2 linked regions of the Ensifer sp. PDNC004 genome follow. The protein of the gene in region 2 binds, or shares a complex with, the protein of the main gene of each other region. Links are inferred from orthologs where the notes say so. Each region holds a gene or a part of one and is shown on either strand. Other genes may lie near its edges. The genes, in order: JVX98_RS15245 and eno.

Region 1 (16,735 bases), 120 kb from region 2 along the record:
CTGGGTCATCAACGACCTGCTCGGCGCCTTGAACAAAGCCGGCAAAGCCATTGAAGAGACTCCGGTTTCGCCGGCCCAGCTCGGCGGCATCATCGACCTCATCAAGGCGGAGACCATCTCCGGCAAGATCGCCAAGGACCTCTTCGAGATCATCTGGAACGAGGGGGGCGACCCGGCCGAGATCGTCGAGACCCGCGGCATGAAGCAGGTGACCGACACCGGCGCCATCGAAAAGGCCGTCGACGAGATCATCGCCGCCAACCCGGATCAGGTCGCCAAGGTGCAGGCCAAGCCCTCGCTTGCCGGCTGGTTCGTCGGCCAGGTGATGAAGGCGACCGGCGGCAAGGCCAATCCGCAGGCCGTTCAGGCGCTGGTCAAGGCCAAGCTCGGCATCGAGGAATAACGATGTTCTTCGTGCGCACGGCAAGCGCGCGCGACCTGGAGAAGGTTCGCGCTCTGCTGATCGAAACGTGGCACGCGACCTATGACACTTTCTACGGTGTCGAGAAGGTCAAGGAACTGAACGAGCGCTGGCATTCGCTGCCAGCGCTCAAAGCCCGGCTCGCGCGCAAGAACGCCGAGTTTCTTGTTGCCGACGATGGAAGGCAGCTGGGCGGCATGGGCTATGCGGCGATGTCCGACACGCAGGCCAAGACGGTGGTGCTGCACCAGCTCTATGTCCTTCCGAAGTTCCAGCGCCAGGGCGTCGGCCGCGATATCTTCGCCGAGCTCGAGACCTGCTTTCCGGACGCCGAACGCATGCGCGTCGAGGTCGAGCCGCAGAACCTGCACGCGCTCACCTTCTATCGGGCGCATGGCTTTGCCGAAGTGGGTGAGACGGCGGGCGACGACCCGTCCGGCCTGCCGGCCATCGTTCTGGAAAAGCCGCTTCTCGGCTAGGCGATCCGCCCGGTTGCCTGACGTTTCGCATGCCTGTGGATAAGCCTGAGAGAAGCGGCGCTGTCATCGCGCCGTTACCTCCGAGTGCTTGATCCGCAGCCGATGAACGATGTGAGCGGAGAACCATGGACGCGACCGAACTCATGATCCGCAAGGCTGAGCGCAAGGATCTCGAAGCGATCGTCGCGCTCTTCGCCAATGATCCGCTGGGCGGTCACGGCGACACGACCGACGCTGAGGCCTTCGCAGACTACGCCGCTGCCTACGACCGGATTGAAGCCTCGACGCTGCAGACGCTGTTCGTCGCGGTTCTCGAAGGGCAGGTCGTCGGCACCTTTCAAACCGCGCTGCACATATCGCTGTCCGGGCGGGGAAGCTCCAGCCTGATCGTCGAAGCCGTTCAGACGCGCGCCGACATGCGCGGCCGTGGGATCGGCGAACGCATGATGCGCCATGCGATTGCTGAGGCGCGGGAGAAGGGGGCCAGGAAGGTGAGGCTCACGTCCAACGCCGTGCGCACCGATGCACATCGCTTCTATGAGCGCCTGGGCTTTGCGCGCAGCCATTTCGGCTTTCAACTACCGTTGAAATGACCGCCTTTACCTCGGAATCACTGGACAAGCCCTGAGCGGCGGGGCATAAGCGGGAACATTGTTTTGGTATCTGGCCGCCTTCCCAACGGCCGGTCAAGGACGGCATCCATGAAGCTCCTGCTGCAGATTTTCACCTGGTGGAACGAACAGACGATCGGAACGCGCTTTCACACCTGGCGCCACGGTCAACGGGTCGGTCAAGACGAACTCGGCAATGTCTACTACCAGGGCGGCAAGGACTCTGAAGGTCGCACCCGCCGCTGGGTGATCTACAACGGCTACGCCGAAGCTTCCGCCATTCCGGCCGGCTGGCACGGCTGGATGCACCACCGGACCGACGTTTCGCCGGCCGATGAAAAGTACACGCCGCGGGAATGGCAGAAGGCGCACCGCGCCAATCCGACCGGCACGGCCAACGCCTACCGCCCACAGGGCTCGATCGCTGCCACCGGCAAGCGCCCGCGCGTAACCGGCGACTACGACGCCTGGACGCCCGGCTCCTGAATAATCTGTTCTCAGTGACGACGACGGACCGCGGAATGGGTTCCTCGATCATGGCGAGGCCACAATTGATGGTTAGCGCCTGAAATCCATGACGAACAGGATACGCGGGAGACAGGCGACGATGGCAGGTTCTGATCTGCGCAAGGCAATCGGCCAAGGAGCACGGCGTTTGGGCTTGTCCCTGCTTGCCGCCTTGCCGCTGGTCGCATCTGCGGAAGCCGTTGACGCAGCCCGCCTTTCCAACGCCGTCGCCGTCTTCTCCGGCATCGACAAGATCACCGGCCGCATCACCACCTTCGACGTCTATATCGGCGAGACCGTGCAGTTCGGCGCCCTCCAGGTCACGCCGCGCGTCTGCTATAGCCGTGACGATACGGAAGCGCAGAAGATCACCACCTTCGTCGAGGTCGAGGAAATCACGCTCGACCGCAAGATCCGCCGTATCTTTACCGGCTGGATGTTTGCCGACAGCCCCGGTCTGAACGCCGTCGAGCATCCGGTCTATGACGTCTGGCTGCAGTCTTGCAAGGCGACCTCGGACCTGCCGCCGCCGGATACCGCGCAGAAGCGCTGAGCGGCGGGGCATATCCCCATTCTTTAGAATTTGCCTTGGTTAGAAGGCGAGGTCGGGCGACGACATCGCGTTCGCGAGCAATACTTCGTATTCCGCCTTCGGCACGTCGACGGCGCCGAACGACTTCAGGTGTTCGGTGGTGAACTGTGTATCGAGCAGTTCGAAGCCGCGCGCCTTCAGTCGCTCGACCAGATGCACGAGGCAGATCTTCGAGGCGTCGGTGCGTCTGGAAAACATGCTTTCGCCGAAGAAGGCTGAGCCGAGCGAAACCCCGTAAAGCCCCCCGACCAGTTGGTCGCCTTCCCAGGCCTCGACGCTGTGGGCATAGCCCATCGAGTGCAGTGTCGCGTAGAGCGTGCGGATCTTATTGTTGATCCAGGTTGTCGGCCGGTCGGGAGCAGGGGCAGCACAGCCGTCCATGACCGCTTCGAAGGCGGTGTTGAAGCGGATGTCGAAAGGCTTTCGGCGGATGGTCTTGGCGAGGCTGCGAGAGGTGTGGAAGCCTGCGAGCGGGATCACTCCGCGAATTTCTGGCTCGACCCAGAAGAGCTCCGGATCATCGGCCGAATCGGCCATCGGGAAGAGGCCGATCGAATAGGCGCGCAGCAGCATGTCCGGCGTAATATCGGGCTGCTTGCTGCGCGTCCCTTTCAATGTCTGGTCCTTACTCGGACGTGGTGGCCAGATGCTTCTCCAGCCAGTGGATGTCGTAGTCGCCGTTGGCAATGTCCTGATTATTGATCAGGTCCTGGAACAGCGGAAGCGTCGTCTTGATGCCGTCGATGACAAATTCGTCAAGCACGCGGCGCAGGCGCATCATGCATTCGACGCGGGTACGGCCATGCACGATCAGCTTGCCGATCAGGCTGTCGTAGTAAGGCGGGATTCGGTAGCCCTGATAGGCGCCCGAATCGACGCGCACGCCAAGGCCGCCCGGCGCATGGAAATGCGTGATCGTGCCCGGGGAGGGGACGAAGGTACGCGGGTCTTCGGCATTGATGCGGCACTCGATCGCGTGGCCGGAAAACACGATGTCTTCCTGCTGGACCGAGAGACCGCCGCCGGAGGCGACGCGGATCTGCTCGTGCACGAGGTCAATGCCGGTGATCGCTTCGGTGATCGGATGCTCGACCTGAAGACGGGTGTTCATTTCGATGAAATAGAACTCGCCGTTCTCGTAGAGGAACTCGACCGTGCCGGCGCCGCGATACTTCAGCTTCTTCATGGCGTCGGCGCAGATCTGGCCGATCTTCATGCGCTGGTCGACGTTGAGGGCCGGCGAATTCGCCTCTTCCCAGACCTTCTGGTGACGGCGCTGCAGCGAGCAATCGCGTTCGCCGAGATGCACCGCATTGCCGGCGCCGTCGCCGACGATCTGGATTTCGATGTGGCGCGGCTTGGAGAGGTACTTCTCCATGTAGACGGCGTCGTTGCCGAAAGCGGCAAGCGCTTCGGTGCGGGCCGTCGCAACGGCCTCTTCGAGGTCCGCCTCGCTGCGGGCGACCTTCATGCCGCGGCCGCCGCCACCGGCGGTCGCCTTGATCAGGACCGGGAAACCGATCTTGCGGGCGACTTCGAGCGCGTTCTCCGGCTTCACTTCGCCGTCGGAACCCGGAACGACCGGGATGCCAAGTTCCTGCGCCGTCTGCTTGGCGGTGATCTTGTCACCCATGATGCGGATGTGTTCCGCCGTCGGGCCGATGAAGGTGATGTCGTGCGCTTCGAGGATTTCGGCGAACTTGGCGTTTTCCGACAGGAAGCCGTAGCCCGGATGCACGGCGTCGGCACCGGTGATTTCGCAGGCGGCGACGATCTGGTGAATGTTCAGATAGCTATCGCGCGAGGGCGGCGGGCCGATGCAGACGCTCTCGTCGGCGAGGCGAACATGCATGGCGTCGGCGTCGGCCGTGGAATGAACGGCGACCGTGGCGATGCCGAGTTCCTTGCAGGCACGAAGCACGCGAAGGGCGATTTCGCCGCGATTGGCAATGAGAATTTTCGAGATCATCGCCGCGCCGCCTTATTCGATTACGATCAGCGGTTCGCCATATTCGACGGGGGCTGCGTCCTGGACGAAGATTTCGGTGACCTTGCCCGAGCGCGGAGCCGGGATCTGGTTCATCGTCTTCATCGCTTCGATGATGAGGATCGTCTGGCCTTCCTTGACCGTGGCACCGACCTCAACGAAGGGGCGGGCTCCCGGTGCGGGGGACAGGTAGGCAGTGCCGACCATCGGCGCGGTCACGGCATTCTTCGATGCGCGGGCGCTCTCGGCGGCGGGAGCGGCAACGGCGTTTGCCGGGGCGGCCGCTGCGGCGGGCATCTGGTAAGCCGGCATCTGCGGCATGGCCATCGGCATCGCAACCGGCGTGCCGTTGCGCGAAACGCGAATGCGCAGGTCGTCCTGCTCGACTTCGATCTCGGTCAGATCGGTGTCCTTGAGAATATTGGCGAGATCGCGGATCAGCGCCTGGTCGATACCTGGTTTCTTGTCAGCCATGGAATATGAGCCTCTTGTGTTCTTTTTATTTCGACGGATTTGTCAGGTTCTTTAGCGCATGCAGCGCAAGAATGTAACTCTGTGCGCCGAAGCCGCAGATGACGCCCTTGACGGCGGGTGCGATCATCGACTTGTGGCGGAACTCCTCACGCGCATGGATGTTCGAGAGGTGCAGTTCGACGACCGGAATGCCGATGGCGCGGATGGCATCATGAAGTGCGATCGACGTGTGGCCATAGGCAGCCGGGTTGATTGCAACGCCTGCGGCGACGTTGCCGGCCTCGTGCAGCCAATCGACCAGCGTTCCCTCATGGTTCGACTGGCGGAAATCGACGTCGAAGCCGAGCGCCTTGCCTTCCGCCTTGCACATGGCCTCGATGTCGGCCAGCGTCTGCCCACCATAAATACCCGGTTCGCGCTTGCCCAGCGCATTCAGGTTGGGGCCGTTCAGCACGAAAATGGTCGATGGCATAAGGGATTCCGGTCCGGTCATGGAGGGTTACCTATAGACTGATGGTCCCGCGAGGAAAAGCCCTTTGGGCCCCCGCGGGATTTGTCCACAGTCATGGGAAGGTTTGTCAGCAGGCTGTCTTGCCGCATTCGCGCATATTGGCGACCTTGCCTTCGATCTCCTCGGCGCCGACTGCTCCGAAGACCGCTTCGTTGCCGATGACGTAGGAAGGCGTTCCGGTGATGCCGAGGTCGTTGGCAAGGCTGTAGGCCTCGCGCACGGCCGCGTCATGCGGCTCCTTTTCCATCTTGGCGCGCAGGTCCTTTTCGGAAACGCCGAGCTTGGCGGCAACCGCAAGCGCCGTCTCCTCCGTGGCGCGGTCCTCGCCGCCGAGCAGCGCCCGGTGGAAGTCGCCGTATTTTTCCGGAGCGACCAGGCGGAAGGCGGCGCTCACCTTGTGGGCGGCCAGCGAATCCGGGCCGAGGATCGGCAGTTCCTTCAGCACAAAGCGCACGTTCTTGTCCTTGGCGAGGATGTCGTCCATGTCGGAAAGCGCGCGTTTGCAGTAGCCGCAATTGTAGTCGTAGAACTCGACGACGGTGACGTCGCCCTTGGGGTTGCCGAGCACCATGTCATAGTCGGAATTGAAGATCGCCTTCTTGTTCTCAGTGATCGCGCCTTCCGCCGCTTCCTGCTGCTTGGCGCGCTGCTTCGTCGTCAGCGCCTCCTGGACCTCGAGCATGATCTCCGGATTGGCGATCAGGTATTCCTTGATGAAGGCGCCGATCTCTTCCTTCTGCTTCGCGTCGAGCGCGAACGCGTTTTGGGGCAGGCTGACCCCGGCCACGAACGCTGCGAGCGTCCCGGCGGCAATCATCTTGGTGCTGAAGTTCATTTCTACCTCGTTGTCCTTGCGTATCCTGTGTGTCGTCCATCGCGTGTCGCCGGGTCAACCGGCTGTTCTGAGTGACAACAGGATTCCTCGTATCCGCAATATGCCGGCAGCATAGGGTGGGTGTTGCGGAAACGAAACGGCAAAATCGGCGGAAATACGGCACTCGCGGACTTGTGAAGGTCATTTTCATCGGGCAAAGGGCTGGAGAACAGCCGCATATCGAGGATTTTCCGTTGGTAGATTTGTCAAAACGCAGTGCCGTCGAACCTTTCCATGCGATGGACGTACTGGCGGAGGCGACTCGTCGCCGCGACGCCGGCCACCCGGTGATCTCGATGGCGGTCGGGCAGCCTGCCCACCCGGCGCCCAAAGCAGCTCTCGACGCTGCGCGCAAGGCGCTTGAGCATGGCAGGCTCGGCTATACCGACGCGCTCGGCACCTTGTCGCTGCGCACAGCAATCGCCCGGCACTATGAAAAACGCCACGGCATCGCGCTCGATCCGCAGCGGGTGGCGGTCACCTCCGGCTCATCCGCCGGCTTCAATCTCGCCTTCCTGGCTCTCTTCGATCCCGGCGACTGTGTTGCCATTGCGCGGCCGGGCTATCCAGCCTACCGCAACATCCTCGCAGCCCTCGGCCTGACGGTCGTCGAGGTCGAGGCCAATGCCGAGACCGGCTTCACTCTGACGCCTGAAAGTCTTTCACGTGCCGCTGCGAAATTAGGCCGTCCTTTGAAAGGCGTGCTTTTGGCGAGCCCGGCCAACCCCACCGGCACCGTGACGGGCAGGGCCGGCCTCAAGGCGCTGGCTGACTATTGCCGAGCCGAATCGATTGCCTTCATCTCCGACGAGATCTATCACGGGCTGACCTTTGCCGGCGAAGAGGCAAGCGCGCTGGAGGTGACCGACGAGGTGATCGTCATCAACTCCTTCTCGAAATACTATTGCATGACCGGCTGGCGGATTGGCTGGATGGTGCTGCCGGCCGACAAGGTGCGCGGTTTCGAGCGCATCGCCCAGAGCCTCTACATCTCGCCGCCCGAGCTCTCGCAGATTGCGGCAGAAGCAGCACTCGACGCCCATGAGGAACTCGACCGCTACAAGACCGCCTATGCCGCCAACCGGGACATGCTGATGAAGCGGTTGCCGGAGATCGGCTTCTCCATCGCCTCGCCGATGGACGGCGCCTTCTACGCCTACGTGGATGTCACGCGCTTTACCAATGACAGCATGGCCTTTGCCAAGCGGATGCTCGCCGAGATCAATGTCGCGGCGACCCCTGGATTCGACTTCGATCCGCTGGAAGGGCACCGCACGATGCGCTTCTCCTATGCTGGTGCCGAGGCCGACATGGTCGAGGCGATGGACAGGATCGGACGCTGGCTGGCGTGACCGCCTGAGCGAACGGGCAGGGGCAAAGCCCCTTCTGTCATCCGTCTATAGGAAAAGGCCCGGATCGCTCCGGGCCTTTCGTATTTTCAGAGTTTGGTACTTGCAGCGCGGCTTAGAAGAAGCCGCGGCGCTGCCACCAGCCACCCTTTTTCGGCTTGGCCGGCTCTTCCTCTTCGGGCTTCGTCGCGCTCGACGTTACCACCGGTTCGGAAGCGATCTTCGAAAGGTCGCGGTTGGCGCGCACCGGTTTGGTCTCGGCAAGGTCGGCCGCAGCCTCTTCCACCGCTTCGACGGCCGGGTCGGCAACGGCGGGCTGGTCTTCGATCGCTGCCTGGGCAACTTCGTCGACGCTGACTGCCGGTTCTTCAGCCTTGACGGCTTTCTTGCGGGTGCGCTTCGGCTTGGCAGGCTTTGCGTCCGCCACCTCGACTTCTTCGGCAACCACAGCCGTTTCCTCGACAGCGACAGCCACTTCGACCTCGGCTGCAGCGGCCGGTGCCTCTACGGCTTCGGCTTCGTCTGCGCCATCGTCGCCGGCTTCCGCATCGGCATCGGCATCGAGCTGGCCTTCACCTTCGCCTTCCGGACGGTTGCGGCGGCCGCCACGCTTGCCCCGGCGGCGGCGCTTGCGCTTCTGATCGCCATCGGCGGTCGCGGCGTCCGCATCGACACCCTCGTCATCGCCTTCATCCTCATCGGAACCGTCGTCAGCATCGCCTGCCGATTCGGAAACCTGGAGGGCGCTGCCTTCGGCCTGCTGGCCACCCTTGCCGCGACGGCGGCGACGGCGCTTGCGCTTGCGTCCATTCTGATCGTCGGACTGGGCAGCAGCCTTCGGCTGTTCCTGGCGCTGTTCGCCGACGACTTCTCCTGCTTCTTCCTCGTCGAGATCCTCTTCGATCACGACGTCGTCTTCTTCCTCTTCCGGCTCGAAGTGCAGCAGCTGCTCGATCTTGACCGGGTTTTCGACCGGCTCGCCGCGATCGATCGCGAAGTGCTGGGCGCCGACATGGGCGTCAGCCTCGATGATGATCGAAACGCCGAAGCGGGCTTCGTAGTCCATGATCGTGCCGCGCTTCTGGTTGAGCAGGTAGAGCGCGATATCCGGGATGGTGCGCACGGTGATGTCGTGCGTCGTGTTCTTGAGCAGGTGTTCCTCGATGCCGCGCAGCACGTGCAGGGCGACGGAGGACTGCGAGCGAACATGACCCGTGCCGTTGCAGTGCGGGCAGGTCTGCATCGTCGATTCGAGCACCGAGGCACGAATGCGCTGGCGCGACATTTCGAGCAGGCCGAAATGCGAGATGCGGCCGACCTGGATGCGGGCGCGATCGTTCTTCAGGCAATCCTTCAGACGCTTCTCGACCGAGCGGTTGTTCCGCTTTTCTTCCATGTCGATGAAGTCGATGACGACGAGGCCGGCAAGGTCGCGCAGACGCAACTGGCGAGCCACTTCTTCGGCAGCTTCCAGGTTGGTCTGGAGTGCGGTGTCTTCGATCGAGTGCTCGCGCGTCGAACGGCCGGAGTTGACGTCGATCGAAACCAGCGCTTCGGTCTGGTTGATGATGATGTAGCCGCCGGATTTCAGCGTTACCTGCGGCTGCAGCATGCGGTCGAGCTGCGCTTCGATGCCGGAGCGCGAGAAGATCGGATGCACGTCGCGGTAAGGCTGAACCACCTTGGCGTGGCTCGGCATCAGCATCTTCATGAAGCCCTTGGCTTCCTTGTAGCCTTCCTCGCCGGAGACGATGATCTCGCTGATGTCCTTGTTGTAGAGATCGCGGATCGAGCGCTTGATCAGGCTGCCTTCCTCATAGACGAGGCAGGGGGCCGTGGAGTTCAGCGTCAGCGTGCGGACGTTTTCCCACAGGCGCATCAGATATTCGAAGTCGCGCTTGATCTCGACCTTGGTGCGGTTGGCACCGGCGGTGCGCAGGATCACGCCCATGCCCTGCGGCACTTCGAGGCCGCGGGCGATTTCCTTCAGGCGCTTGCGGTCCTGAAGGTTGGTGATCTTGCGGGAGATGCCGCCGCCGCGTGCGGTGTTCGGCATCAGCACCGAGTAACGGCCGGCAAGCGACAGATAGGTCGTTAGTGCAGCGCCCTTGTTGCCGCGCTCTTCCTTGGCGACCTGAACGAGCAGGATCTGGCGGCGCTTGATGACTTCCTGGATGCGGTACTGCTTGCGCGGCTTGCGAACCTGACGGTCCGGAACCTCTTCCATGGCGTCTTCGGCGCCGACGGATTCGATGATTTCCTTTTCGCCGTCGTGGCTGTCGTCGTCATCATCGTCGTCGTCATGGCGACGGCGGCTGTCGACATCCTCGGAAATGGCGTCGGTATCGACCATGGCAGCCATCTCGCCGCCATTGCTCTCGTCGCCATCGGCCGACGCGGCAGCGGCTTCTTCCGCAGCCTTGGCCTTGGTCTTGCGGGTGCGCTTCGGCTTCGCCTTCGGCTTTTCGGCCGGGGCTTCCTCTTCGACGACCGGTGCGGCGTCAGCGACGGCTGCGACCGGCTCGGCTTCAGCGTCAGCTTCCGTGACGATTTCGAGATCCACGGGAACGGAGAGTTCGCTTACCGGGGCAGGGGCGGTCTCGACATGCTCGATGTCGTCGTCGCGCCGCGCTTCTTCGGCTTCGGCCTTCAAGAGCGCCTGACGGTCGGCGAGCGGGATCTGGTAGTAGTCGGGGTGGATTTCGGCGAAAGCCAGGAACCCGTGGCGGTTGCCGCCGTAATCGACGAAGGCGGCCTGGAGCGAGGGCTCCACCCGGGTGACCTTCGCCAAGTAGATATTGCCGCGGATCTGCTTCTTGTGTTCCGACTCGAAGTCGAACTCTTCTATGCGGTTCCCGCGAACGACAACGACGCGCGTCTCTTCTGAATGAGACGCATCGATAAGCATTTTCTCTGCCATCTAAGCTGTGCTCCTCGGCGCGCCAGCGGAACGGGAGACAGACCTGCTTCCTTAGGAAGACTGCCAAACACGTCGGAAGGTGCGCCGGATATGAAAGTTCCTGTTTGGCGCAGGCGATGGTGCAGCAGCCAGACGACAGCCGGAACATGTGTGTCCCGGGGCCGCGCTACTTCTGACCGATACTGCTGAGTCAACATCAATGACCAAACAAGAATGCCAATGTCTAAGGTCTCATGAAGACCCGATGAATGCGCCCGCTTGCGGGCGTCGGTGAAAAATCACCATCAAGAACTCCGGCCACCGCCGGAAATTTGCGATCCAGTGTACGGGGAGGAAATGCAGCGACGGCGGATGAACATCTTGCGACCGCAATGCGATAAGTTAACCGGTCAATCCGGTTCGACCGCACCCTGGCGCCAAGCTTTGGAGAAGCTCCGGCTGCCCGGTCGACTGTTCTATCCCGTCAACACTTTCTCCTTGTGACGCTTTTATGTTTTCTATGTCACATTGGCAAGGGAAAAGCCCGTGCCGCCACAATAATGATCGATTCGCTTGTCCACGTGGAGTAGGTCGATAAACGGTAAATCGATTGTCCCCGCTGGCCGGGGAAGATGATCATTGTCAAGCATTGGTTAACCATAAGGGTTCATTGATCAACCTGTGCGTACAGCAGCCGTGCGTCGGCTGCTGTTTGGTTTTCTGAGAAAGTGGTGGAGAGCCCGAGGTGAGGCCTTTGGCGGTTTGTATGCGTGGTTCGCTGTTGTCTTTGATGTCGCGCGCGGGCAGGCTTCTGCTCGGAGCATCGCTGCTAGCCGGCGGTCTTCTTTGGAACGTGCCGGCGGCAGGGGCCGCCGAGCCGGGTCCCTTGCTCGCCTTTGCGGCACGGATCGCAGGTGACGATGCGCGCACGCGCGTCGTCGTCGAGTTCGATCGCAAACCGGAATTCTCCCTGCACTATGTCGCCGATCCCGTTCGTGTCGTGGTCGACCTGCCGGAAACGGCCTTCGGCCTGAAGGCGGACAGCCTTGAACCACGCGGCCTGTTCGATGCGATCCGCTACGGCGGCATGGGGGCGGGCAGTTCCCGCATCGTTTTTTCGGCAAAAGGCCCGGTCGCGGTCACCCATGCGGAAGTTGTCGCGGAAGAGGGGGGCAAGGGTTACCGCCTCGTGCTCGATGCCGAGCGCGTCGACCAGGCGCGCTTCGATGCGCTTCTCGGTGAGCAGCAGTGGACCGGATCGGTTGCCGCCACCAAGACCGACAGGCCGGTTGCCGTCGCCCCCACGAGGGAAGGCGGGCCGTTCATCATCGCGATCGATGCGGGCCACGGCGGCATCGATACCGGCGCGCTCGCCGGCGAAACGAAGACGGAAGAAAAGCACGTTACGCTCGCCTTCGCGAAGGATCTCGTCGAGGCCCTGAACAAGGGCGCCGGGATCGAGGCTTTTCTCACCCGCGACAAGGACGTCTTCCTCTCGCTTCCCCAGCGCGTGCAGATCGCCCGCAACAAGGGCGCCCATCTCTTCATTTCTCTTCATGCGGACGCGCTGCGCCAGAAGGACATCCGCGGCGCGACGGTCTATACCATCTCCGACAAGGCCTCCGACCATCTGGCTGCAAGCCTAGCCGCCCGCGAAAACTTGTCCGACGAAATCGCCGGTGTGCCGCTTCAGAGCGAGCCGGCGGAAGTGGCCGACATCCTGATCGATCTGACACGCCGCGAAACGCAGGCCTTCTCCGTCAACATGGCACGCGCCGTCGTTTCGTCCTTTGAGGGGCAGATCAATCTCATCAACAATCCGCACCGTTTCGCCGGCTTCCGCGTGCTGCAGGCGCCGGACGTGCCCTCGATCCTGCTTGAACTGGGCTTCCTGTCGAACAAGGAGGACGAAAAGCTGCTGCTCGACCCGGAATGGCGCAAGAAGGTTTCCGAGCGTCTTGCAGTCGCCGTGCAGCGCTACCGCGAGCAGGCCGTCGCCAGCGGCGGCTGACGTTTGAAGGCAGGTCCGGGAACGAAGTGATTTGTGTCGCCCCGGTAACAGCGCTATGCTTTTCAACGGGATGCGCACGGGATTATCGCATAACAGCCCTATTTTACGCACAATCCGGGACCTAACCGGAATTGCGCCCGGATTTGTTGAGAAACGAGTTGAAGCCCGGAGTTCCCCGCCATATGAGGAGCCGGGTTGGCGGGACGCTGCGACGCCAGACGATTTCGCGTGAAAGTGTTTGGTCGGGCCGCTGCCATAAAGCCGGCAGGACAGAGCATGGACTGTCAGTCGGGCGGTTCGGCAATTGGACGATAATTAAGGTACCGGTATCTGACTGATGATCAGGCTGATTGGATATTTTTTCGGGATTGGCGCGTTTCTGCTGCTGGGTGTGGCCGGAGCCGTGGCGCTCTATCTTGGTGTCGTCACCAAGGACCTGCCGGACTACGAGGTGCTGGCGAAATATTCGCCACCGGTGACCACGCGCTTCCACGCCGGCAACGGCGCGCTGATGGCGGAATATGCCCGCGAACGGCGCCTCTATCTGCCGATCCAGGCCATCCCGGATCGCGTCAAGGCAGCCTTCATCTCGGCGGAAGACAAGAACTTCTATCAGCATCCGGGCGTTGACATCACCGGTCTCGCGCGCGCCATCGCGGTAAACCTGCAGAACTTCGGTTCCGGCCGCCGCCCGGTCGGCGCCTCGACGATCACACAGCAGGTGGCCAAGAACTTCCTGCTTTCATCCGACCAGACGATCGACCGCAAGGTCAAGGAAGCGATCCTCTCCTTCCGTATCGAGCAGGCCTACAGCAAGGACCGCATTCTCGAGCTCTATCTCAACGAGATCTTCTTCGGTCTGAACTCTTACGGCATCGCCGGCGCCGCGCTGACCTATTTCGATAAGTCGGTGACCGAACTGACCATTGCCGAGACTGCCTATCTTGCAGCGCTTCCGAAAGGCCCGGCCAATTACCATCCGTTCCGCAAGACCGCAGCAGCGCTCGAGCGTCGCGACTGGGTGATCGACCGCATGGTCGAAAACGGCTACGTCACCAAGGCTGATGGCGAAGAGGCCAAGAAGCAGCCGCTCGGCGTCAATCCGCGCCGCGGCGGCGCCCATCTCTTTGCATCCGACTTCTTCGCCGAAGAAGTCCGTCGTCAGATCATCCAGAAGTACGGCGACAACGCGCTTTATGAAGGCGGCCTTTCGGTCCGCACGTCGCTTGACCCGCGTCTCCAGACCGCGGCACGCAAGGCCCTTCAGACCGGCCTGTTGACCTATGACGAGCGTCGCGGCTTCCACGGCCCAGTCAAGTCGATCGAGATCGGCGGCGACTGGGGCGAGCCGCTCGGTGCGGTCGTCGCCTTCAGCGACGTGCCCGAATGGAAGCTCGCCGTCGTGCTTTCCGTTGATGGCCAGGGAGCCGAGATCGGCATCCAGCCGGAGAAGGAAGCTTCGGGCAAGATCGTCGCCGAGCGTGTCACGGGACACATCTCCGCCAAGAACATGCAGTGGGCCTATCGTTCGGCCAACGGCGACCGCAAGTCGGCGAAATCGCCTGAAGGCGTCTTCGGCGCCGGCGACGTGATCTATGTCGAGCCGCTCGCCGAAAAGGGCGAATACCGTCTGCGCCAGCCGCCGAAGGTGCAGGGTGGCCTTGTCGCCATGGACCCGCAGACCGGCCGCGTGCTGGCGATGGTCGGCGGCTTCTCCTATGGCCAGTCGGAATTCAACCGCGCGACCCAGGCGATGCGCCAGCCGGGCTCGTCGTTCAAGCCCTTCGTCTACGCAGCCGCACTCGACAACGGTTATACCCCGGCGTCGGTTATCCTCGACGCGCCGATCGAGATCGTCGCCGGCGGCCAGGTCTGGCGTCCGGAAAACTACGGCGGCGGCTCCGCCGGCCCGTCGACGCTGCGCCTCGGCATCGAGAAGTCGCGTAACCTGATGACCGTTCGCCTCGCCAACGACATGGGCATGAACCTCGTTGCCGAATACGCCGAACGCTTCGGCATCTACGACAAGATGCCGCCGCTCTTGGCGATGTCGCTGGGTTCGGGTGAAACCACCGTCCTGCGCATGGTTTCGGCCTATTCGGTTCTCGCCAATGGCGGCAAGCAGATCAAGCCGTCGCTGATCGACCGCATCCAGGACCGCTACGGCAAGACGATTTTCCGTCACGAGGACCGCACCTGCGACAACTGCAACGCCGGCGATTGGCAGAACCAGGAAGAGCCTGTTCTGACCGACAACCGCGAGCAGGTGCTCGACCCGATGACCTCCTACCAGATCACGTCGATGATGGAGGGCGTGGTGCTGCGTGGCACGGCTGCAGGCAAGATCAAGCTCGATCGTCCGGTTGCCGGCAAGACCGGTACCACCAACGACGAAAAGGATGCCTGGTTCGTCGGCTATACCCCCGACATGGTCGCCGGCCTCTATCTCGGCTTCGACAACCCGGCCCCGCTTGGCCGCGGCGCGACCGGCGGCAGCCTTGCCGTGCCGATCTTCAACGACTTCATGACCGAAGCGGTGAAGGGTACGCGCCCGAGCAAGTTCGTCGTGCCCGAAGGAATGAGCATGGTCGCCGTCAACCGCAAGACCGGCATGGCCGCCCAAGAGGGCGAGCCGGACACGATCATCGAGGCCTTCAAGCCCGGCACCGGTCCGGCCGACACCTTCTCGGTCATCGGCGGTCTCGACCAGTACGTGCCGCCGGAAGAGATCCTCAAGAATTCGCCACAGGCGAACCAGGCAGTGACCTCCGGTTCCAACGGCCTGTTCTAGTCCTTATACCCGTCACGCGATGCCCGCCGCCTTTACATCAGCGGCGGGCATCGCTATTTGACGCTCACTTTCCTATCGGTTCACAAGAAGCAGGATCATGCGCAGCGAAATCGAGAATATTGTCGACGAAATCAAGCAGGCCATAAGCCTGCTGAGGAGGCATCTTTGACTGGGATCAGGCGGTAAGACGACTGGACTGGTTGAACAACAAGGCGGAAGATCCGACCCTGTGGAACGATGCTGCGGAAGCGCAGAAGCTGATGCGCGAGCGTCAGCAACTCGACGACGGCATCAATGGCCTGCGTCGTTTCGAGCAGCAGCTCAACGACAACATCGAACTCATCGAACTCGGTGAGGAAGAGGGCGACGCGGCGATCATCGCCGATGCCGAACAGGCACTGCGCGTTCTCCAGGCGGAAGCGGCCAAGAAGCAGGTCGAGGCCATGCTCTCGGGCGAGGCCGACCAGAACGACACCTATCTCGAAGTGCATTCGGGTGCCGGCGGCACCGAGAGCCAGGACTGGGCCAACATGCTTCTGCGCATGTATACCCGCTGGTCCGAGCGCCAGGGATACAAGGTCGAGCTGATGGAAATCCAGGACGGCGAAGAAGCTGGCATCAAGTCCGCGACGTTGCTCGTCAAGGGCCACAATGCCTATGGCTGGCTGAAGACCGAATCGGGCGTACACCGCCTCGTTCGTATTTCGCCCTATGACAGCAATGCCCGCCGTCACACCTCGTTTTCCTCGATCTGGGTCTACCCGGTCGTCGACGATTCGATCCAGATCGACATCAACGAGAGCGACTGCCGCATCGACACCTACCGTTCGTCGGGCGCCGGCGGCCAGCACGTCAACACCACCGACTCGGCCGTGCGCATCACGCACATCCCGTCGGGAATCGTCGTGCAGTGCCAGCAGGAACGCTCGCAGCACAAGAACCGGGCGAAGGCCTGGGACATGCTGCGTGCCCGTCTCTATGAAGCCGAACTGAAGAAGCGGGAAGATGCCGCAAACGCCGAAGCCGCGTCGAAGACCGACATCGGCTGGGGCCACCAGATCCGCTCCTACGTCCTTCAGCCTTACCAGCTAGTCAAGGATCTGCGCACCGGCGTCGAAAGCACGGCACCGGGCGACGTTCTCGATGGTGAACTTAACGAGTTCATGGAAGCAGCCCTTGCACACCGCGTTGCCGGTGGCGCGGATGCCGTCGTGGATGATTTGAACTAA
Region 2 (9,618 bases):
TTCGACAAGGCCAACCGCACCTCGCTTTCGGGCAAGCGTGGCATCGGCCTCGACAAGGCGATGGAAATCTTCGCCGACCTCAAAAAGGAATTCGGCTTTCCGGTTCTAACCGACGTGCACACCGAAGAGCAATGTGCTCTGGTCGCGCCGACGGTCGACATTCTGCAGATCCCGGCCTTCCTGTCGCGCCAGACCGATCTTCTGGTCGCAGCCGCCAAGACCGGCCGCGCGATCAACGTCAAGAAGGGCCAGTTCCTGGCGCCTTGGGACATGAAGAACGTGTTGGCGAAGTTCACCGAGAGCGGCAACCCCAATGTCATGCTCTGCGAGCGTGGCGCTTCCTTCGGCTACAACACGCTGGTCTCCGACATGCGCTCGCTGCCGATCATGGCTTCGCTCGGCGCGCCGGTCGTCTTTGATGCGACGCATTCGGTTCAGCAGCCGGGCGGGCAGGGGGGCTCTTCGGGCGGTCAACGAGAATTCGTCGAGACCCTGGCGCGTGCGGCCGTTGCGGTTGGCGTCGCAGGTGTGTTCGTCGAGACGCACGAAGACCCTGATAATGCGCCGTCGGACGGCCCGAACATGGTGCATCTAAAGGACATGCCGCGGCTGCTCGAAAAGCTGCTGGCGTTCGACGCGATCGCCAAGGGCTGAGCCCCGCGACGCTTCGTGAAATTTTCATGAACCGCAATGGCGCGGTTGTTTTTGCATATTGCGCGCCATTGTAATTTCGAGGCCTTGGCGTATGACAGGCCCCGACCACCCACCGTCCTCAACAGGGAAGAGATCATGACTGCAATCATCGACATCATCGGCCGAGAAATTCTGGACAGCCGCGGCAACCCGACCGTCGAGGTCGACGTGTACCTGGAAGACGGAAGCTTCGGTCGCGCGGCAGTCCCGTCGGGCGCCTCGACCGGTGCGCATGAGGCTGTCGAGCTGCGCGATGGTGGAACGCGTTACCTCGGCAAGGGCGTCGAGCGCGCCGTCGAAGCCGTCAACGGCGAGATCTTCGAAGCGATCGGCGGTCTCGATGCCGAGAACCAGATCCAGATCGACAAGACCATGATCGAGCTCGACGGCACGGCGAACAAGTCGCGCCTCGGCGCCAACGCCATCCTCGGCGTTTCGCTTGCCGTTTCCAAGGCCGCCGCTGAAGCTGCCGGCCTGCCGCTCTACCGCTACGTCGGCGGCCCGAACGCCCACGTTCTGCCGGTTCCGATGATGAACATCATCAACGGCGGTGCACACGCGGACAACCCGATCGACTTCCAGGAATTCATGATCGTTCCGGTTGGCGCCGACACGATGCGTGATGCCGTGCGCATGGGCTCGGAAGTGTTCCACACCCTGAAGAAGCAGCTCGCAGCCGACGGTCACAACACCAATGTCGGCGACGAAGGCGGCTTCGCGCCGGGTCTCGCCTCTGCTCCGGCAGCCCTCGACTTCATCATGAAGTCGATCGAAAAGGCTGGCTACAAGCCGGGCGAAGACATGTTCATCGCGCTCGATTGCGCCGCGACCGAATTCTTCAAGGACGGCAAGTACGTTCTCGAAGGTGAAGGCCGCACGCTCGAGCCGGGCGCAATGGCTGAATACCTGGCGGAACTCGCTGCCAAGTACCCGATCTTCTCGATCGAAGACGGTATGGCCGAAGACGACTGGGATGGCTGGAAGGCAGTGACCGACCTCATCGGCAACAAGTGCCAGCTCGTCGGCGACGACCTGTTCGTCACCAACTCGGCCCGCCTGCGCGACGGCATCAAGATGGGCGTTGCCAACTCGATCCTCGTCAAGGTCAACCAGATCGGCTCGCTGTCGGAAACGCTCGACGCCGTCGAGACCGCACACAAGGCACGCTACACCGCCGTCATGTCGCACCGCTCGGGCGAAACCGAAGACGCGACGATCGCCGATCTCGCGGTCGCCACCAACTGCGGCCAGATCAAGACCGGCTCGCTCGCCCGTTCGGACCGGCTCGCAAAGTATAACCAACTGATCCGCATCGAAGAGCAGCTCGGCCTGCAGGCGAAGTACGCCGGCCGTTCGATCCTGCGTGGCTGATCGCCGCCTGATTTCCGTCTGAAAATCGAACCCGCCCACACGGTCCCGTGTGGGCGGGTTTCTATTTTCCTGCCGTTCATGGTCAACGGTCGGTTAATCAATCGCCGCTAATCTGATTGCCGTACTGCGTATCAGGGCGTGAATGCATGTGGACACGGCATCATAAGAAACGGAAACTGGGTCGGCTGGTGATGCCGCTGATCGCGGTCGCCTTTCTCTCCTACTTCGGCTATCATTCCATTCACGGCGGCTATGGCCTGAAGGCGACCGAGCAATTCGATCGCCAGATCGTCGAGCGGCAGGCGCGGCTGGATAAGCTCACGAAACAGCGGTTGATCCTTGAAAAGGAGGTTCAGCTGATGAGTGATGGGTCGCTGGAAAGGGACATGCTGGATGAAAAGGCTCGCCTCGCGCTCAACATGTCGCGAAGTGACGAGATCGTTATTTTTCACCGCGCCGCAAATTAACCTGAATTCAGTTAATTGAAATTTGTAAAGTAAAATCAATTGTTTGCATGGAATGCGAGCCATGCAAATATGGCATTGCTGTGTCTGCTTTCTTTCCCTATGGTAACCGCAAAAGGCTAACCATTGGGAGGAACGAATGGCTCCGCGAAAATCCGCGTCCGTTTCCAGCCGCAAGAGTGCCGCAAAGCCGGCGAAGAAAGACTTCAATGGCGGCACGTTCGCCGAATTCTCCAAACAGGAAGATCTGAGTGCCTACCGCGAAATGCTGCTGATCCGGCGTTTCGAGGAGAAGGCCGGCCAGCTCTATGGCATGGGCTTCATCGGCGGCTTCTGTCACCTCTACATCGGCCAGGAAGCTGTCGTCGTCGGCATGCAGATGGCGCTGAAAGAAGGCGACCAGGTCATCACCGCCTACCGTGACCATGGCCACATGCTGGCCTGCGGCATGAGCGCCCGCGGCGTCATGGCCGAACTCACCGGTCGTCGCAGCGGTCTTTCCAAGGGGAAGGGCGGCTCGATGCACATGTTCTCCAAGGAAAAGCACTTCTACGGCGGTCACGGCATCGTCGGCGCCCAGGTGTCGCTCGGCACCGGTCTTGCTTTCGCCAACCGCTATCGCGGCAACGACAACGTGTCCGTTGCCTATTTCGGTGACGGCGCTGCCAACCAGGGCCAGGTCTACGAAAGCTTCAACATGGCGCAGCTCTGGAAGCTGCCGGTGATCTACGTGATCGAGAACAACCGCTACGCCATGGGTACGTCCGTTTCGCGCGCTTCGGCACAGACCGACTTCTCGCAGCGCGGGGTCTCCTTCAACATTCCCGGCTTCCAGGTGGACGGCATGGACGTGCGTGCGGTCAAGGCCGCCGGCGACGAGGCTGTTGAGCATTGCCGTTCGGGCAAGGGGCCGATCATCCTCGAGATGCAGACCTATCGCTATCGCGGTCACTCGATGTCCGACCCGGCGAAGTATCGCTCGAAGGACGAAGTGCAGAAGATGCGCTCGGAGCATGACCCGATCGAGCAGGTGAAGGCGCGTCTGACCGAAAAGGGTTGGGCGAACGAGGACGAACTGAAGCAGATCGACAAGGACGTCCGCGACATCGTTGCCGACAGCGCCGATTTTGCCCAGGCCGATCCGGAGCCGGATGCATCCGAGCTCTACACCGACATCCTGCTTTGATCCGGGGAGGGACAAACATGCCAGTAGAAATTCTTATGCCTGCCCTTTCCCCGACCATGGAGGAAGGCACGCTCTCGAAATGGCTGAAGAACGAGGGCGACAAGGTCACCTCCGGTGACGTCATTGCCGAGATCGAGACCGACAAGGCGACGATGGAAGTCGAAGCCGTTGACGAAGGCACGATCGGCAAGCTCTTGATCGCCGCCGGCACCGAAGGCGTCAAGGTCAACACCCCGATCGCCGTGCTGCTGCAGGACGGCGAAGGCGCAGGCGATATCGCCGCTCCGAAGGCCGAAGCACCGAAGGCAGCTGCTGCCGAAGCGCCGGCCGCTTCCGCGCCGGCTTCGGTTGCAGCCCAGCCGAAGGTCGAAGTTGCCGCTGATCCGGCGATCCCCGCCGGCACCGAAATGGTCACCATGACCGTTCGTGAAGCGCTTCGTGATGCGATGGCCGAAGAAATGCGCGCCAGCGACGACGTCTTCGTCATGGGCGAAGAAGTCGCCGAATACCAAGGCGCCTACAAGATCACCCAAGGCCTCTTGCAGGAATTCGGTGCACGTCGCGTCATCGATACCCCGATCACCGAGCACGGCTTTGCCGGCGTCGGCGTCGGCGCTGCCATGACCGGTCTGCGCCCGATCGTCGAGTTCATGACCTTCAACTTCGCCATGCAGGCGATCGACCAGATCATCAACTCCGCTGCCAAGACGCTCTACATGTCCGGTGGCCAGATGGGCGCGCCGATCGTCTTCCGTGGCCCGAGCGGTGCCGCTGCCCGCGTGGCCGCCCAGCACTCGCAGTGCTACGCCGCCTGGTACAGCCATATCCCGGGTCTGAAAGTCGTCATGCCCTACACGGCCGCCGACGCCAAGGGCCTGCTCAAGGCTGCGATCCGCGATCCGAACCCGGTCATCTTCCTCGAAAACGAAATCCTCTACGGTCACTCGTTCGAAGTGCCGAAGCTTGACGATTTCGTTCTGCCGATCGGCAAGGCCCGTATCCACAAGGTCGGCAAGGATGCGACGATCGTCTCCTTCGGCATCGGCATGACCTACGCCGTCAAGGCAGTTGCCGAACTCGAAGCGCAAGGCATCGACGTCGAACTGATCGACCTGCGCACCATCCGTCCGATGGACCTGCCGACGGTCATCGAATCCGTCAAGAAGACCGGCCGTCTCGTCACCGTCGAAGAAGGCTACCCGCAGTCTTCCGTCGGCACCGAAATCGCGACCCGCGTCATGCAGCAGGCCTTCGACTACCTTGACGCTCCGATCCTGACGATCGCCGGCAAGGACGTGCCGATGCCTTACGCCGCGAACCTCGAGAAGCTGGCGCTTCCGAACGTCGCAGAGGTTGTCGATGCGGTGAAAGCCGTTTGCTACAAATAAGGGGAGGGCCCTTCGATGCCTATCAACATCACAATGCCTGCCCTCTCCCCGACGATGGAAGAAGGCAATCTGGCCAAGTGGCTGGTCAAGGAAGGCGATAAGGTCAAGTCCGGCGACGTGATCGCCGAGATCGAGACCGACAAGGCGACGATGGAAGTCGAAGCCGTCGACGAAGGCACCGTTGCCAAACTCGTCGTCCCCGCCGGCACCGAAGGCGTCAAGGTCAACGCGCTGATCGCCGTCCTCGCCGCCGATGGCGAGGATGTCGCTGCCGCCGCCAAGGGCGGCAACGGCGCGGCAGCACCGGCACCTGCCGCCAAGGCTGAAGCGCCTGCACCGGCAGCGCCGAGCGCTCCGGCTGCGGCTCCCGCACCGGCTGCTTCTGCACCGGCTCCGGCTGCGCAGCCTGCAAAGGCCGAAGGTGGCGCGCGCGTGTTCTCTTCGCCGCTCGCCCGTCGCCTTGCCAAGGACGCCGGCATCGATCTTTCGGCGATTGCAGGTACCGGCCCGCATGGCCGCGTCATCAAGAAGGACGTTGAAGCTGCCGTTTCCGGTGGCACCGCCAAGCCCGCCGCCGCACCGGCTGCCGGCGCTGCTGCTCCTGCAGCCGCTCCGCTTGCCAAGGGCCCGTCGGACGACGCCGTTCTCAAGCTCTTCGAGCCGGGTTCCTACGAGCTCGTGCCGCATGACGGCATGCGCAAGACGATCGCCAAGCGTCTCGTCGAATCCAAGCAGACGATCCCGCACTTCTACGTGTCGGTCGATTGCGAACTCGACGCGCTGCTGGCGCTGCGCGCACAGCTCAATGCCGCTGCTCCCGAGCAGGGCGGCAAGCCGGTCTACAAGCTCTCCGTCAACGACATGGTCATCAAGGCCCTGGCGCTGGCACTGCGCGACGTTCCGAACGCGAACGTTTCCTGGACCGAAAGCAACATGGTCAAGCACAAGCACGCCGACGTCGGTGTTGCCGTGTCGATCCCCGGCGGCCTGATCACCCCGATCGTGCGCCAGGCGGACCTGAAGAGCCTGTCGGCCATCTCCAACGAGATGAAGGACCTCGGCCAGCGCGCCAAGGACCGCAAGCTGAAGCCTGAGGAATACCAGGGCGGCACCACTGCCGTCTCGAACATGGGCATGATGGGCGTCAAGAACTTCGCCGCCGTCGTCAACCCGCCGCACGCCACGATCCTGGCGATCGGTGCCGGCGAGGAACGCGTCGTCGTGAAGAACAAGCAGATGGTCATCGCCAATGTCATGACCGTCACGCTCTCGACCGACCATCGCGCCGTCGATGGCGCGCTCGGCGCCGAACTGCTCGGTGCCTTCAAGCGCTACATCGAAAACCCGATGGGCATGCTGGTCTGAGTTGGATAAGGACCGGCCTTTGGGCCGGTCCGTTCCTTTTCGCGTAGTCGAAGGCGGGCCCGGACGATGAAAATAGTTCTCTGCTATGGCGACAGTCTGACCTGGGGCTATGATGCTACCGATGGCGGGCGTCATGCGCTTGCCGATCGCTGGCCAAGCGTATTGCAGAAGGCACTCGGCCCGGACGTCCAGGTCATTGCCGAAGGGCTGAACGGCCGCACCACCGCCTATGACGATCATCTCGCCGATTGCGACCGCAACGGCGCCAAGGTGCTGCCGACGGTGCTGCACAGCCACGCCCCGCTCGATCTCGTCATTCTGCTGCTCGGCGCCAACGACATGAAGCCGATCATTCACGGGACCGCGTTCGGTGCCGTGCAAGGGATCGAGCGTCTCGTCAGCCTGGTGCGCCGGCATGATTGGCCGGTCGCTGGCGAAGAAGGCCCGGAGATCCTGATCGTATCGCCGCCGCAGCTCTGCGAAACGGCCAATACCGGGTTTGCTGCCATGTTTGCCGGCGGCATCGAACAGTCGGCGATGCTGGCGCCACTTTACCGTGACCTCGCCGACGAACTCGATTGCGGCTTCTTCGATGCTGGCTCGGTGGCGGAGACCACGCCGCTCGATGGCGTACATCTCGATGCGGAAAATACGCGAGCGATCGGCCGCGGCCTGGAACCGGTCGTGCGGATGATGCTCGGGGTGTGAGCATGGTGGGGGGCGTCACCATACGTCCGGCGGAAAGACGTGAGGCGGCGGAACTCGCCATCCTCGTCGACATCGCCGCGCATGGCTTTGCCTCCTGGCTTTGGTACGGCGCGGTTCAGCATGGGGTGACGGATACGGCCTTCGAGCGCGGCCGTAACAAGCTGCGCGAGGAGCCCGGCCCGGGGAATTGGCGCGATGCGCTGGTTGCCGAGATCGATGATGAGGTTGCCGGACTGTCGGTCGGCTATGGGATCGGGCCGGAAGCGGCTGAGATTACGGCCAGGCACCCGGTTCTCGAGCCCCTGCTGGCGCTGCAGAGGCAGATCGTCGGGCACTGGTTCATCGAGAGCCTCGGCGTCTATCGCCATCAGCGCGGTCGCGGGATCGGCAAGGCGCTCTTGGCAAAGGAATTCGAACGCGCCGGATCGGCGCCGGTGAGCCTGATCACCGAAAGCCACAACGTGAGGGCGCAGGCACTATACAGGGCAAACGGCTTCGGCGAGGCAGCGCGCGTCGAAGCGGTTCCGCTCTTTGAGGAAAGCAAGAAACACGACTGGGTGCTCTTCACCCGCAAGGTCGCTTGAGACAAAGGCAGGAAACACATGGCTGAGAATTACGACGTCATCGTCATCGGTTCGGGTCCGGGGGGCTATATCGCCGCCATTCGTGCGGCACAGTTGGGTCTCAAGACCGCGGTCGTCGAGCGCGAGCATCTGGCCGGCATCTGCTCCAACTGGGGCTGCATCCCGACCAAGGCGCTGCTGCGCTCCGCTGAGGTTCTTCATTATGCCCAGCATCCGGGCAGCTATGGCATCAAGATCGAGGGCACGGTGACGCCGGATCTGAAGGCGATCGTCGCCCGCTCGCGCGGCATTGCCGAGCGCATGAACGGCGGCGTCGGCTTCCTGATGAAGAAGAATAAGGTCGACGTGATCTGGGGCGAAGCCAAGCTGACGAAGCCGGGCGAGATCGTCGTCGGCAAGTCGACGAAGCCCGTCGTCCAGCCGCAGGCGCCGCAGCCGAAGAACACCAAGGGTGAGGGCACCTACACCGCCAAGCACATCATCATTGCCACCGGCGCCCGTCCGCGCGCGCTGCCGGGCATCGAGCCCGATGGCAAGCTGATCTGGACCTATTTCGAGGCGATGAAGCCCGAGGAAATGCCGAAATCGCTGCTGGTCATGGGCTCGGGCGCGATCGGTATCGAGTTCGCCTCGTTCTACCGCACCATGGGTGTCGACGTGACGGTCGTCGAAGTCATGCCGAACGTCATGCCGGTCGAAGACGCCGAGATCTCGGGCATTGCCAAGAAGCAGTTCGAAAAGCAGGGCATGAAGATCCATCTCCAGGCCAAGGTGACGAAGGTCGAGAAGGCTGCCAACTCGATCACCGCCCATGTCGAGATGAAGGATGGCAAGGTCGAAAAGATCACCGCCGATCGCATGATCTCGGCCGTCGGCGTCCAGGGCAACATCGAGAACCTCGGCCTCGAAACGCTCGGCGTGAAGACCGACCGCGGCTGCATCGTCATCGACGGCTACGGCAAGACCAACGTTCCCGGCGTCTACGCGATCGGTGACGTTGCCGGCCCGCCGATGCTCGCCCACAAGGCCGAGCACGAAGCCGTCATCTGCGTCGAGAAGATCGCCGGCCTGCCGAACGTGCACCCGATGGACAAGCTGAAGATCCCGGGCTGCACCTATTGCCACCCGCAGGTCGCTTCGGTCGGTCTGACGGAAGCTAAGGCCAAGGAACTCGGCCGCGACATTCGCGTCGGCCGCTTCCCCTTCGTTGCCAACGGCAAGGCGATTGCGCTCGGCGAGGACCAGGGCCTGGTCAAGACGATCTTCGACAAAAAGACCGGCGAGCTGCTCGGCGCCCACATGGTCGGTGCCGAAGTCACCGAACTGATCCAGGGTTTTGTCGTCGCGATGAACCTCGAGACGACCGAGGAAGACCTGATGCACACCATCTTCCCGCATCCGACGATCTCGGAGACGATGAAGGAAAGCGTGCTCGACGCCTACGGCCGCGCGCTCAACGCCTAAAGGGTGTAGCGACGGAACTTTTCACGCGGCTTCGGCATTGATTACTGCCTCGTTTTCAATGCACGGAGATAACAATGAGCGTGAACGGCGTCGGTATTCTGGCTGCGATCATCATCGGCGGTTTGGCCGGGTGGCTCGCAGAGAGGTTCATGAACAGCGACATGGGGCTGTTCATGAACATACTGCTCGGCATCATCGGCGCGGTGGTGCTGAACTTTATCCTGGCGGCCTTCGGCATGACCTTTGGCGGCTGGGTTGCCTATCTGGTCATCGGCTTCATCGGCGCCTGCCTGCTGATCGCCGTTGGTCGCGCCGTCAAACGATAGCCTGCCGGGCCATCTGCGCTTCCGTCGGGCGTGATATGAAGACGGCCTGACATTTGCCATCGGGCCGTC

The links.
Region 1: the proteins of eno (region 2) and JVX98_RS15245 are in contact, whole or in part, in a solved structure (PDB 2FYM), measured with the Escherichia coli proteins. The link is inferred for Ensifer sp. PDNC004 from one-to-one orthologs.

What each region holds. Positions count from the first base shown.
Region 1 is NZ_CP070353.1:1,426,745-1,443,479, reverse strand. Bases 7,721-11,105 are described here. They hold JVX98_RS15245 (ribonuclease E/G), read right to left. Parts: upstream 10,726-11,105; coding sequence 7,921-10,725; downstream 7,721-7,920. Other genes in these bases: JVX98_RS15250 (pyridoxal phosphate-dependent aminotransferase), read left to right, coding at 7,721-7,808. In the rest of the region: Asp-tRNA(Asn)/Glu-tRNA(Gln) amidotransferase subunit GatB, read left to right, coding at 1-403; JVX98_RS15295 (GNAT family N-acetyltransferase), read left to right, coding at 406-900; JVX98_RS15290 (GNAT family N-acetyltransferase), read left to right, coding at 1,026-1,493; JVX98_RS15285 (NADH:ubiquinone oxidoreductase subunit NDUFA12), read left to right, coding at 1,602-1,997; JVX98_RS15280 (DUF2155 domain-containing protein), read left to right, coding at 2,119-2,571; aat (leucyl/phenylalanyl-tRNA--protein transferase), read right to left, coding at 2,611-3,225; accC (acetyl-CoA carboxylase biotin carboxylase subunit), read right to left, coding at 3,236-4,579; accB (acetyl-CoA carboxylase biotin carboxyl carrier protein), read right to left, coding at 4,592-5,071; aroQ (type II 3-dehydroquinate dehydratase), read right to left, coding at 5,097-5,543; JVX98_RS15255 (DsbA family protein), read right to left, coding at 5,650-6,417; more of JVX98_RS15250, read left to right, coding at 6,651-7,720; JVX98_RS15240 (N-acetylmuramoyl-L-alanine amidase), read left to right, coding at 11,471-12,715; JVX98_RS15235 (penicillin-binding protein 1A), read left to right, coding at 13,053-15,506. UniProt on the Escherichia coli protein: Endoribonuclease that plays a central role in RNA processing and decay. Required for the maturation of 5S and 16S rRNAs and the majority of tRNAs. Also involved in the degradation of most mRNAs.
Region 2 is NZ_CP070353.1:1,305,672-1,315,289, reverse strand. The notes cover bases 1-2,926. They hold eno (phosphopyruvate hydratase), read left to right. Parts: upstream 1-789; coding sequence 790-2,064; downstream 2,065-2,926. Other genes in these bases: pdhA (pyruvate dehydrogenase (acetyl-transferring) E1 component subunit alpha), read left to right, coding at 2,668-2,926; JVX98_RS14565 (septum formation initiator family protein), read left to right, coding at 2,211-2,531; kdsA (3-deoxy-8-phosphooctulonate synthase), read left to right, coding at 1-654. Outside these bases: more of pdhA, read left to right, coding at 2,927-3,714; JVX98_RS14555 (pyruvate dehydrogenase complex E1 component subunit beta), read left to right, coding at 3,732-5,102; JVX98_RS14550 (pyruvate dehydrogenase complex dihydrolipoamide acetyltransferase), read left to right, coding at 5,118-6,467; JVX98_RS14545 (SGNH/GDSL hydrolase family protein), read left to right, coding at 6,534-7,175; JVX98_RS14540 (GNAT family N-acetyltransferase), read left to right, coding at 7,178-7,759; lpdA (dihydrolipoyl dehydrogenase), read left to right, coding at 7,778-9,223; JVX98_RS14530 (GlsB/YeaQ/YmgE family stress response membrane protein), read left to right, coding at 9,298-9,549. UniProt on the Escherichia coli protein: Catalyzes the reversible conversion of 2-phosphoglycerate (2-PG) into phosphoenolpyruvate (PEP). It is essential for the degradation of carbohydrates via glycolysis.